3 regions of the Mycolicibacterium mageritense genome follow, and region 1 is predicted to be linked to each of the others. Evidence: riboswitches for the same ligand, from Rfam matches in the RefSeq annotation. Region 1 holds a riboswitch; each other region holds the start of a gene.
What was found. Region 1 has a riboswitch for thiamine pyrophosphate ahead of thiC (phosphomethylpyrimidine synthase ThiC). Riboswitches for the same ligand answer to the same signal wherever they lie in the genome.

Region 1 (4,100 bases):
CCCCGCACTGCGACACGATGCTCAAACCGGTGCCCGCGACGGCGGGGGCCCGGTCGGAAGGCCTCGACGCGCAGGGCGTCGAACCCATCACCGTGATCGCAGTCCAGTCTCCGACCCCGGCACGTAGCGAGGTCGGCGCGGGTTGCGACCATGTCAGTGTCCGGTCACCCGGTGTCGCGGAGGGCACCGTCGAGCGCATTGCCGGACCGGACATCAGCGGAGCCGACACCATGGGCGTGCGGATCCATCTCAACGTCAACCTCAAGCAGACCACCCGATCGATGGACCGCTACACGTTCGTGGCCACGCTCAGCCCGACCACGGCCGTCGTCGTCCAGGGCGATGCCAACGCCGACGTGCTACAGGATCTACTCACCAAATCGGTTGCGGCGCTGCGATATCAGTGAGCGTCACGCCGCGTTGTCGGCTCCGGCCTCCGTGCCGTAGCGCCCCGCGTTGAACATCGACGCGATCGCACCGATCACCATCATCACCGCGGCGGCGACGAACACCACCGTGAGCCCGGAGTGGAACGGCTCGGTGATGAGCCGCGGGAAGAACTCCTGACCCGTGAGCACGTCGGCGTTGACCCCGGGCTGCTGCAGCGCGTGCGACGGTGCGAGCAGCTCGGCGATCGGGTTGTAGCCCAGGAACGCCGCGAAAAGGCTGCCGACCGGCGGCAGCTGCGCGACGTCCTGCGCCACGGCGGGGGCGACACCTTGCTGTTCCAACCCGGCGCTCATCGCGCTGGGCAGGGTTCCGGCCAGTCCGATGATCATGAGCGAGAAGAAGATCCCGATCGACAGTGACGAGCCCGCATTGAAGAACGTCGCCCGCACGCCCGACGCCGCACCGCGTTCGGCGGCGGGCACCGATGACATGATCGCGGCCGTGTTGGGTGCGGTGAAGATGCCGCCGCCGAGCCCATTGAGGAACACCAGGGCCGCGAACAGCCAGTAGTTGAAGTCGACCGGGATCATCACCAGGGCGACGAACGTGACGGCCATCAGCAGCATGCCGCCGACGGTGAACGGGCGGGCGCCGTAGCGGTCTGACAGCGTCCCGGCCAACGGGCCCGACACCAGGAAGCCGATGGTCATCGGCAGCATGTAGATGCCCGCCCACAGCGGTGTCGACTCGAAGCTGTATCCGTGCAGCGGCAGCCAAATGCCCTGCAACCAGATGATGAGCATGAACTGCAGGCCACCGCGTCCCACCGAGGACATCAGCCCCGCCAGGTTGCCCATGCCGAACGCGGCCGAGCGGAAGAGCCTGATGTTCATCATCGGATGCTCGACGTGCAGCTCGATGAAACAGAACGCGACCAGAAGCAGCACTCCGCCGATGATCGAACCCAGCACCCATGGGTTGGTCCAGCCCGTGGTCGAGTCGCCGTAGGGCTGGATGCCGTACGTGATGCCGGTCAGCAGCACCGTCAGACCGATGCCGAACGTCAGGGTGCCCGCCCAGTCCAGCCGGCCGGGGCTGCGTACCCCGAGTTCACGCAGCGACCGGTAGCTCCAGATGGTGCCGAGGATGCCGACCGGGACACCCACCCAGAAGATGGCCCGCCAGTCCCATTCGGAGAGCACCCCACCGATGAGCAGTCCGAGGAACGAACCCGCGACCGCGGCGACCATGTTGACGCCGAGCGCCATGCCGCGCTGGTTGGCGGGGAACGCGTCGGTGAGGATCGCCGACGACGACGCCATGAGCATCGCCCCGCCGACGCCCTGCACGACGCGCCAGGCGATCAGCCACACCGCGCCGCCACCGAGGTCGAACGGATCGATCGACAGTGCGATCGCGGCGACCGTGAACACCACGAATCCGAGGTTGTAGATGCGGACGCGGCCGTACATGTCGCCGAGCCGGCCGAACAGCACCACGAGCACCGCGGTCACCACGAGGTAGCCCATGAGCATCCACAGCAGGTAGCTGACGTTGGCCGGCGCCAGCGGGTTGAGCCCGATGCCGCGGAAGATCGCGGGCAGTGAGATCAGCACGATCGAGGCGTTGATGGTCGCCATCAACGTGCCGAGGGTGGTGTTGGACAGCGCGATCCACTTGTACAGCGGGTGGTCGTGATCCATGCGCACGCGTCGGCGCGCGGTCTCGGCTGCAGCGGTGTCGGTGGCGGTGTCGGTTTCGGATCCAGTCGTCGTCATATCTGCCGTCATGTCGGTGGAAGTCAAGCCTGTCGTGATCTGTCGTCGGGTTCGCACAACCCAGAACACATATATTAGCTATGCAAATCAACGAACGGCAATTCGTGCCGCCGCACCGGGCCACCTGGCAATTCACTGGGAACCGCAATCCGGTTCCCCCGGCCGTACCGACTGCGCTAGGTTGGGCACTGCCAGAAACAAACCACGCGGGAGCGCGCACCGAGCGCGCTGAGAGGACGGGTAGGCCCGTCGACCGTAAGAACCTGACCGGGTAATGCCGGCGTAGGGAGATTTTTCATGAGCAGTGCTGTTGTTGTCGACGCCTCCGTGACCACCGGCCCCATCACCGGTAGCACCAAGATCTACGTCGACGGGGTGCCGTTCCGCAGGGTCAATCTGACCAACGGTGAGCACCTCGACCTCTACGACACCTCGGGTCCGTACACCGACGAGGACGCCACCATCGACCTCACCAAGGGTCTGCCGCCCCGCCCAGGGGTGGTGCGCGACCGCGGCACCCAGCTGCAACGTGCACGTGCCGGCGAGATCACCGCCGAGATGGCGTTCATCGCTGCGCGCGAAGGGGTTTCGCCGGAGCTTGTGCGCGACGAGGTCGCCAGGGGCCGGGCCGTGATCCCCGCCAACCACAACCACCCCGAGAGCGAGCCGATGATCATCGGCAAGGCGTTCGCGGTGAAAGTCAATGCCAACATCGGCAATTCGGCGGTCACCAGCTCCATCGGTGAAGAGGTCGACAAGATGGTGTGGGCCACCCGCTGGGGCGCCGACACCATCATGGACCTGTCCACCGGCCGCAACATCCATGAGACCCGCGAGTGGATCCTGCGCAACTCCCCCGTCCCGGTCGGCACCGTGCCGATCTACCAGGCGCTGGAGAAGGTCAACGGCGATCCCACCAAGATGACGTGGGAGCTCTACCGCGACACCGTGATCGAGCAGTGCGAGCAGGGCGTCGACTACATGACGGTGCACGCAGGCGTGCTGCTGCGCTACATCCCGCTGACCGTCAACCGGGTCACCGGCATCGTGAGCCGCGGCGGGTCGATCATGGCGGCCTGGTGCCTCGCGCATCATCAGGAGTCGTTCCTGTACACCAACTTCCACGAACTGTGCGAGATCCTGGCCCGCTATGACGTGACGTTCTCCCTGGGTGACGGCCTGCGCCCCGGGTCGATCGCCGACGCCAACGACGAGGCCCAGTTCGCCGAGCTGCGTACGCTCGGTGAACTCACCAAGATCGCGAAGTCCCATGGCGTGCAGGTGATGATCGAAGGCCCCGGCCACGTGCCGATGCACAAGATCGTCGAGAACGTGCGGCTGGAGGAGGAACTCTGCGAAGAGGCCCCGTTCTACACGCTGGGCCCGCTGGCGACCGACATCGCGCCGGCCTATGACCACATCACGTCGGCCATCGGCGCGGCGATCATCGCCCAGGCCGGCACCGCGATGCTGTGCTACGTCACGCCCAAGGAACACCTGGGCCTGCCGGATCGCAAGGACGTCAAGGACGGCGTGATCGCCTACAAGATCGCCGCACACGCCGCCGACCTCGCCAAGGGCCACCCACGGGCCCAAGAACGCGACGACGCGTTGTCCAAGGCGCGCTTCGAGTTCCGCTGGCATGACCAGTTCGCACTGTCGCTGGATCCGGACACCGCCCGGGAGTTCCACGACGAGACGCTGCCGGCCGAACCCGCCAAGACCGCGCACTTCTGCTCGATGTGCGGGCCCAAGTTCTGCTCGATGCGGATCACCCAAGATATCCGGGATGCCTACCCCAATGGAGTGCCCGACGAGATCGCGCAGGGCATGGCGGAGAAATCGCAGGAGTTCGCCGACCACGGCAACAGGGTGTATCTACCACTGGCAACGTCATGAATTTCCTTCCGCTGACCCCGCCGGGCCAGACGC
Region 2 (4,100 bases), 3.0 Mb from region 1:
GGACAAGGACGCCGCGTAGCGTCGTGAGCCTGGGCCTGTCGGGGTGGCGGGCCAACCGCCACAAGGAGCCCGCGAGTGAGCTACGACTTCACCGTGCTGATCCCCGAACTGATCGGCACCCATGAAGAGGCGCTGTCCCTGCACAACGCGATGTGCGAGCAGCCGGACACGTCGGTCCCGGACTCCGTGCAACGGTTCATCGATGAACTGAACGCAAAGTACGGCTACCAAAACGACGACGAATCAGGGTTTCTCAGCGTGGCACCCCTCGACGGTGACGCCAGGGGCGCGGTGGTACCGACTTCGATCTGGTCGATACCCGAGAACCGGGCCGCGATGCTGGAGCTGACCCGCGATCACGGGTTCGGCCTCTACGATCCGCAAGTCGGCCGGCTCTACGACCCGCGGGGTCACATCAGGATCACCACGCAGCTCGGCGACGGACACGACGTGCCGTACCTCAGCCCTGGGCTGCTGGCGGAACTGTTCGACCATCCCCACCCTGAGAATCCGTGGGTCATCATCGAACGCCGTGACCACCACTACATCCAATCCAGATTCACGCCGGGCGAGCTGGTGGAGGTCGAGCATCGCCGCGGCGGCCCCGACCACCACTACGGCGCGGTGACGGCGGATCGTCAACTGGCCCAACGGGTGTTGTGGGGCTGGGCGACCGGGAGCACCGATTGGGAGTCGGCGCTGCAGTGGACGCCGATGGACTTCACCTGAACAAGCGATCATCAACTTCATAGATGGCTTGGATTACAAACGTTCATTGGACTAGATGATGTGGCGCTGGTCGACTGGCTGCATGACCATCACCGACTACTCGACCGACGCTCGCCCCTCCAGCGTGGGTCAGCGAATGGCCGCCGCACTGAACGGCTGGCGGTTGACGTGGATCCTGATCATCGCGGTCGCGATCATCACCGCCATCGCAGCGACTGCCGTCGGCGGGGCGAACGGCGCCAACCTCGGCATCCGCATCACCGCTCGCACGTCGGCCATCTTGTTCCTGCTTGCGTTCACCGCGTCGTCGCTGTACCAGCTATGGCCGACCGCCACCACCAAGTGGATTCGCCGTAACCGGCGCTACCTCGGTGTGGCCTTCGCCGGATCGCACGTCGTGCACGCGGCCTGCATCGTCGCCACAGTCGTTCTCAACACGCAGCGATTCGAGGCGGGCGTCGAACACACGCCGCGCGGTGTCTACGTCCTCGACACCATCGGATATGTCTTCCTCATCGCCTTGACCATCACGTCGTTCGACCGCGTCGCCAAGCGGATGCGATACGCGACGTGGAAGCGACTGCACCTCACCGGAAGCTACATCATCTGGTTCACGTTCTTCATCGCCTACTGGCGCCGCGGAATCACCTACCCGGAGTATTACGGACCGTTCCTGTTGATCGTCGTGGCGGCTCTCATCATCCGGTTCATCGCGAAGGCGCAACGACCAGGAAAGCGCGGGTAGGCCGAGTGCCACGCGCCGCTACGATCGCGGGCGATGACCGGTGCGTGGACGATCCCTGATCGGGTGTGCGAACTGGCGGCCGCCGACGCCGCCACGGTGCTGATCGACGGCCGTTCGGGGTCAGGCAAGTCGGTGCTGGCCGACGAGCTGCTGCGGCGGTTGCCGTCGGCCACGCTGGTGCGCCTCGACGACATCTACCCCGGCTGGGACGGCCTGGTCTGGACCGTCGACCACGTGCGCAGCGAACTGCTGGAGCCGCGCGCCGCCGGCAGGCCGGGACGGTGGCAACGCTGGAACTGGTCGACCAGCGCCCCGGACGGATGGGGCACGGTGGCCCCCGACCAACGGTTGATCGTCGAGGGCGTCGGGGCCCTGACCGCCGCCAACCGGGCACTGGCCGATCTCGGCATCTGGGTGGACGCGCCCGATGACCTCCGCAAGGAGCGGGCCCTGGCCCGCGACGGCGACACCTACCGGCCCCACTGGGATCGGTGGGCGGCCCAGGAAGTCGAGTACATCGCCCGGTACGCGCCGCGGACCGCGGCCGACTACGTCGTCACCGACACCGCGCAGGGCTGGCAGTGGACCGGTAACCCGGCGTAGCGAGCGTTGACCCGTCTGCTCTAGCTTTGAAGCACAACAAACACACGGGAGTGCACAGCGAGTGCGCTGAGAGGACGGCTAACGGCCGTCGACCGTACGAACCTGTCCGGGTAATGCCGGCGTAGGGAGATGATCATGATGCGTTGGCGAGTTGTCGACATCGTGGTGGCCAGCGTGCTCGCGGTGGCCGCAGGTCTGGTTTTCGTGTTCTGGAACATCGCTTCCAACCCGCTGACAGCTCCGCTCACCGCGCTGCTGCCGGGGCTGCAGGCCCTGGCCGGGGGTGGCTGGCTGTTCGCCGGTGTCCTCACCGCGCTGGTGATCCACAAGCCGGGCGCCGCGCTGTATGGCGAGGTGGTCGCGGCCACGGTCTCTGCGCTCGTCGGCAACCAGTGGGGTGTGTTGACCATCGAGTCGGGCCTCGTGCAGGGCCTGGGCGCCGAGCTGGTCTTCGCGATCTTCTTGTACCGGCGGTGGAACCTTCCGGTGGCCGCTCTTGCGGGCGCGGCAGCGGGCCTGGCGCTCGCGATCAACGACCTGATCCTGTGGTACCCGGGGTCGACGACGGCGTTCGCCGCGATCTACACGGTGTCGGCGATCGTCTCCGGCACGGTCATCGCCGGCGTGCTGTCGTGGTACGTGGTCAAGGCACTGGCGAAGACCGGTGCGTTGAGCCGGTTCGATTCGGGGAGAGCGGTTCCCAGCTCCGCACCGCAATGAGCCCGGTGGGCGCCAGGGTCCGAGCGGAAGGCTGGGGCTGGCAACACGCCGGGCAAAGTCGTTGGGCGGTACGCGATCTGGACCTTACGATCGCTCCCGGTGAGCGGGTACTGCTGCTGGGCGCGTCGGGATCGGGGAAATCGACACTGCTGCACGGCATGGCCGGTCTGCTGGGCAGTTCTGACGAGGGCCACGAGTCAGGCCGAATCCTGGTCGACGACGCACGTCCGAGTGAGCAACGCCGACGCATCGGCATGGTGCTGCAGGATCCCGACTCGCAGGTGATCCTGTCCCGCGTCGGCGACGACGTGGCATTCGGCATGGAGAACTTCGCTGTACCCCGCACGCAGATCTGGCCACGCGTGCACGACGCGCTGCGCTCGGTGGGGCTGAATCTTCCTGTCCAGCAAGATACTTCCCAACTGTCGGGTGGACAGAAGCAGCGGCTGGCGCTCGCGGGCGTCCTCGCGATGAATCCGGGTCTGATCCTGCTCGACGAACCCACGGCCAACCTCGACCCGGCCGGCGTGATCGAGGTCCGTGACGCTGTCGCAGCCGCAGCAGAGCTGACGGGCGCCACCGTCGTCGTCGTCGAACATCGCACGGGCGTCTGGCTACCCGTCATCGATCGGGTCGTCGTGTTGGGCGCCGACGGCAGCGTCGTCGCGGACGGACCACCGGAATCCACGGTCCATGCCCAACACGACCACCTTGTGCACGCCGGGATCTGGGTTCCCGACACGCCTGTCCCCCAACTGGTTCGGCACCGGACCGCGACCGAGCCGTTGCTGACGGCCGAGAAGCTGGCCGTGGGGTACCGGTCGGCACCGCCCGTGCGTGAGGCGCTCGACTTCGAAATCGCTTCGGGCCGAGTCACTGCCGTCACCGGGCCCAACGGTTCGGGCAAGTCGACGCTTGCGCTCACGTTGGGTGGCCTGCTGCCACCCCGCGGCGGCACCCTCACCGCGCTGCCGAACTTCGCCCCGTCCGCCAAGAACCGCGAACCGGCCCGGTGGCGATCCAAAGAACTACTCACCCGCATCGCGAGCGTGTTCCAGGATCCCGAACACCAGTTCCTCACGGGCTCGGTGCGCGACGAGATATCCCTCGGCGCACGGGCACTCAAACGCGATACCGCGCTCGGCGAGGACTTGTTGTCCAGGCTGCGGCTGGACCACCTCGCCGACCGCAACCCTTACACGTTGTCCGGTGGCGAGAAGCGGCGTCTGTCGGTAGCGACGGTCCTCATCACGCGGCCACGCGTCATCGTCCTCGACGAGCCGACCTTCGGGCAGGACCGCCG
Region 3 (4,100 bases), 100 kb from region 1:
ACCACCAATCGGTCGGCGGTGTTGGCCATCTCGGCCAGCAGGTGGCTGGACACGAACACCGTGCGGCCTTCGGCGGCCAGTTTGCGCATCAAGGTGCGCACCCAGTGGATGCCCTCCGGGTCCAGACCGTTGACCGGTTCGTCGAACAGCAGCACCGGCGGGTCACCCAACAGCGCTGCCGCGATGCCGAGCCGTTGGCTCATGCCGAGCGACAGTGTGCCCGCGGTGCGATCCCCCACCGATTCGAGCCCGACCATGTCGAGCACCTCGTCGACCCGCGTGGAGTCGATCCGGTTGGCCGCAGCGATCCAGCGGAGGTGGTTGCGGGCGCTGCGGTTCGGGTGCGCCTGCCGCGCGTCGAGCAGCGCACCGACGGTCCGCAGTGGGTCGCGCAGCTCGCGGTAGGCCTTGCCGTCGATGGTCGCGGTGCCCGAGGTCGGGTGGTCCAGGCCCAGGATCAACCGCATGGTGGTGGTCTTGCCTGCACCGTTGGGTCCGAGAAAGCCGGTGACCACCCCCGGTTCGACCGAGCAGGTCAGATCGTCGACGGCGCGGTGGGTTCCGTAGAGCTTGGTCAGCCCGGCTAGTTCGATCATCGCCGTCCAGTATTGCCATGTTCGGCCGTGAGCGTCACCGCCACACCCGCCGAGCACCCTCATGACCACGATTGACTCTGCCACCAAGGTCTGAAAAGGCGAGTGGCGAACACCACCGCAGCAGACTCAAAGCAACGACGGGCTCGACGCCTGCGCCCAGAAGCGTTTGGGAATCCGCCCGGCCTGGCGCGCCAGGTAGCCCGCGGTCACGGCGGCCGCCATCGCCGCGGCCATGGTCGGCGGGTCGGCGGCGCGCGTGACGGCCGAGGCCAGCAGCACTGCGTCGCAACCCAACTCCATCGCGAGCGCGGCGTCGGACGCGGTGCCGATGCCTGCGTCGAGGATCACCGGCACACCCGCCGCCTCGACGATCATCTCGATGTTGTGCGGGTTGGAGATGCCGAGCCCGGTGCCGATCGGCGCGCCCAGCGGCATGACGGCCGCGCATCCGGTGTCCTCCAGCCGCCGGGCCAGCACCGGGTCGTCGTTGGTGTAGGGCAGCACGACGAATCCGTCGTCCACCAATTGCTCGGCGGCGCGCACCAATTCGATGGCGTCGGGCAGCAGGGTGCGCTCGTCGGCGATGACCTCGAGTTTGACCAGATCGGTGCCCAGCGCCTCGCGGGCCAGCTGCGCGGTCAGCACGGCCTCGGCCGCGCCGCGACAACCCGCGGTGTTGGGCAGGGCCGCAATGCCGAGCCGGTTGAGCAGATCCAGCACGCCGGTGCCGGTCTCGGCGTCGACGCGGCGCATCGCGACCGTGGTCAGCTCGGTGCCCGACGCCACCAGCGCTTCTTCCAGCACTGCCAGGTTCGGCGCCCCGCCGGTTCCCATGATGAGGCGGGAACCGAACTCGCGGCCGCCGATGGTGAGCACGGAATCAGCCACCCTGCACCGCCGTCACGACCTCGATGCGCGCGCCGTCGGCCAGCGTGCGATCCCATTCCGACCGCGGCAGCACCGACCAGTCCAGCGCGACCGCGATGCCCTTTTCCGGAAAACCGCGGTTTTCCAGCAGCTTCGCGATGGTGGTCTGGGAATCCACCTCGACCATTTCGTCATTGACCGTGATGGTGATCATTTCGCTCCCACGCTCACCTCGAGTTCAGCCGCGATCCGCTCTGCGGTCCACGGCGCCAACAAAAATCCGTTGCGGCCGTGCCCCGCGGCCACCAGGGTGCGGGCGTCGACACGTTCGACGATCGGCACACCGTCGGGCGACATGGGCCGCAGGCCTGCCGCGGTCTCGGCGAGCTCGTACTCACCCAGCGCAGGCATGATCGTGCACGCGTCGTCGAGCAGGTCACGCACGCCGGTCACGACGGGCGCGGTGTCCCGGCCGTGCTCGTACTGCGTGGCACCCACCACGACGCCGTCGGCCCGCGGCACCAGGTACACGGGCCTGCCGTGTACGCGGGCCCGAATCACGCGCTGCGGCACCGGCATACACCCCTTGCGCCAACGCAGCCGCAACACCTCGCCCTTGACGGGGCGCACCGGGAGCCCCGGCACGAGTTTCGGCGCGTCGATGCCGTTGGCGATCACCACGGTGTCGGCGTCGTCCACCTCGGCGAGTTCCGACACCGCGGGCGCCCAGCACACGCCGAGCCGCCGGCAGTGCTCGGCCAGCGCGTCGACCACCCGGCGGTTGTCGACCGCGAGCTCGGTGGTGGCCCGGAACCCATGCCGGATGCCCTGCGCCAACAGCGGCTCGACATCACGCGCGGCCGTGGTCAACTCGACGGGGTGGCCCTGGCCGGCCAGCCATTCTGCGACCGTGCGCAGGTCGGCGACGTCGGCCCGGTCGACCGCCACCACCAGTGATTCCCGCGCCGTCACCACGTCGGGCGGCAGGCCCTCCAGGAAACCCGAATGCCACAGCCGGAGCGATTCCAGCCCGATCTGCAGCAGGTGTTCCTCGCCCGGCCAGCCCTCGCTGTGCGGGGCCAGCATGCCGCCGGCCACCCACGATGCGCCGCGCTCGGTCGCGGCATGCAGCCGCACGGTCCAGCCATCGAGGGCAGCACGCCGTGCCACGGACAGCCCGATGACACCGCCGCCGACGACGGCCATGGTTCGCGCCATTTCAGCTCCCTTCGCCGGCATGACCCGGATCAGGTGTGACGGTAAGGGCCGGTCGTACGCCCACTCTCAGCCCCCGTGCCTGGGACTCCCGCGTTGCCAGTCCAGGGTACTCGGCAGCCACGCGATAGCGTCGCGGTGTGGAGCAACCCGCCGATCGCCTGCAGCAAGCCAGCCTGTACCTGTGCACCGACGCTCGCCGCGAACGCGGTGACCTGGCGGAATTCGCCGACGCCGCGCTGGCCGGCGGGGTGGATCTGATCCAGCTGCGGGACAAGGGCTCGGCCGGGGAGCAGCAGTTCGGCCCGCTGGAGGCGCGCCAGGAACTGGACGCGCTCGCGGTGCTGGCCGATGCCGCGCGTCGGCACGGCGCGCTGCTGGCGGTCAACGACCGTGCCGACATCGCGCGCGCGGCCGGCGCCGACGTGCTGCACCTCGGCCAGGACGACCTGCCGCTCGACGTGGCGCGCGACATCATCGGCGAGCGCCCGGTGATCGGCCGGTCCACGCACGATGCCGATCAGGTCGCCGCGGCCATCGAAGAAGAGGTCGATTACTTCTGCGTCGGGCCGTGCTGGCCCACCCCCACCAAACCCGGCCGCCACGCGCCCGGCCTGGACCTGGTCCGGAACGCGGCGGCACGAAACCCGGCCAAGCCGTGGTTCGCGATCGGCGGGATCGACAAGCAGCGACTGCCCGAGGTGCTCGACGCCGGGGCCCGGCGCATCGTGGTGGTGCGCGCGATCACCGCGGCCGAGGATCCCCGCGCGGCCGCCGCGGCGCTCAAGGCGCGGCTTACCGCGAACGGTTGACGCGCAGCGGGATGGTGGCCGTGACGTCCCGCAACTGCGGCCAGCTGGCCGCGAAGCCGGGGTGCAGCGGAAGCTCGGCCACCTCGTCCTCGGCGACCCAGCGCAACTCCGAGCTCTCGCGGTTGGGCACGGTCTCCAGGAGTTCGGTCGCGTCGGCGATGACGGTCGTGTAGGTCCAGCGCGTGCCGCCCGCCCCGACCACCTCGGCGGTGATGACGGTGGTCCGGACACTCAACTGCTCGGCCGCCAACCCGGCCTCCTCGTGCGCTTCGCGTACCGCGGCCTCTTCGGGCGTCTCGTGACTGTCGCGTGCACCGCCCGGCAGCGCCCAGGTGCCGCCCTGATGACTCCATGGCGCCCGATGTTGCAGGAGCACCGCGGCACTTCCGTCCGGCCACGGCGCGCGCAGCAGCAGACCGGCCGCACCGTGGCGGCCCCAGAACCGGGCACCGCTGTCGGATACCACCCAGCCGTCCCCGTCGCCACGCACCCGTACAGGATAAGGAACACGAACCGATTCGGTGGATCCCAAACCGCGGCCGCGCCTCTGAGAAACTCTTAGAATTCTTTTATACAGTTGGGCACAGCCCGTACGAGACCCGGTAGGTAT

Region 2: it holds a riboswitch for thiamine pyrophosphate, as region 1 does, so the genes downstream of both, G6N67_RS04220 (ECF transporter S component) here and thiC (phosphomethylpyrimidine synthase ThiC) in region 1, are expected to answer to the same signal.
Region 3: it holds a riboswitch for thiamine pyrophosphate, as region 1 does, so the genes downstream of both, thiO (glycine oxidase ThiO) here and thiC (phosphomethylpyrimidine synthase ThiC) in region 1, are expected to answer to the same signal.

The regions. Positions count from the first base shown of each region.
Region 1 covers NZ_AP022567.1:3,824,267-3,828,366, reverse strand. The annotation lists gene G6N67_RS18360 (DUF5642 family protein) at 1-407, shown strand, start outside; gene G6N67_RS18355 (MFS transporter) at 411-2,168, opposite strand; TPP riboswitch at 2,365-2,474, shown strand; gene thiC (phosphomethylpyrimidine synthase ThiC) at 2,466-4,067, shown strand; gene thiD (bifunctional hydroxymethylpyrimidine kinase/phosphomethylpyrimidine kinase) at 4,064-4,100, shown strand, end outside.
Region 2 covers NZ_AP022567.1:865,741-869,840, forward strand. The annotation lists gene G6N67_RS04200 (PE-PPE domain-containing protein) at 1-19, shown strand, start outside; gene G6N67_RS04205 (hypothetical protein) at 76-729, shown strand; gene G6N67_RS04210 (hypothetical protein) at 812-1,474, shown strand; gene G6N67_RS04215 (nucleoside/nucleotide kinase family protein) at 1,508-2,077, shown strand; TPP riboswitch at 2,113-2,222, shown strand; gene G6N67_RS04220 (ECF transporter S component) at 2,213-2,797, shown strand; gene G6N67_RS04225 (ABC transporter ATP-binding protein) at 2,794-4,100, shown strand, end outside.
Region 3 covers NZ_AP022567.1:3,720,485-3,724,584, reverse strand. The annotation lists gene G6N67_RS17855 (ABC transporter ATP-binding protein) at 1-596, opposite strand, end outside; gene thiG (thiazole synthase) at 723-1,484, opposite strand; gene thiS (sulfur carrier protein ThiS) at 1,477-1,677, opposite strand; gene thiO (glycine oxidase ThiO) at 1,674-2,681, opposite strand; TPP riboswitch at 2,671-2,783, opposite strand; gene thiE (thiamine phosphate synthase) at 2,819-3,490, shown strand; gene G6N67_RS17830 (NUDIX hydrolase) at 3,474-3,980, opposite strand.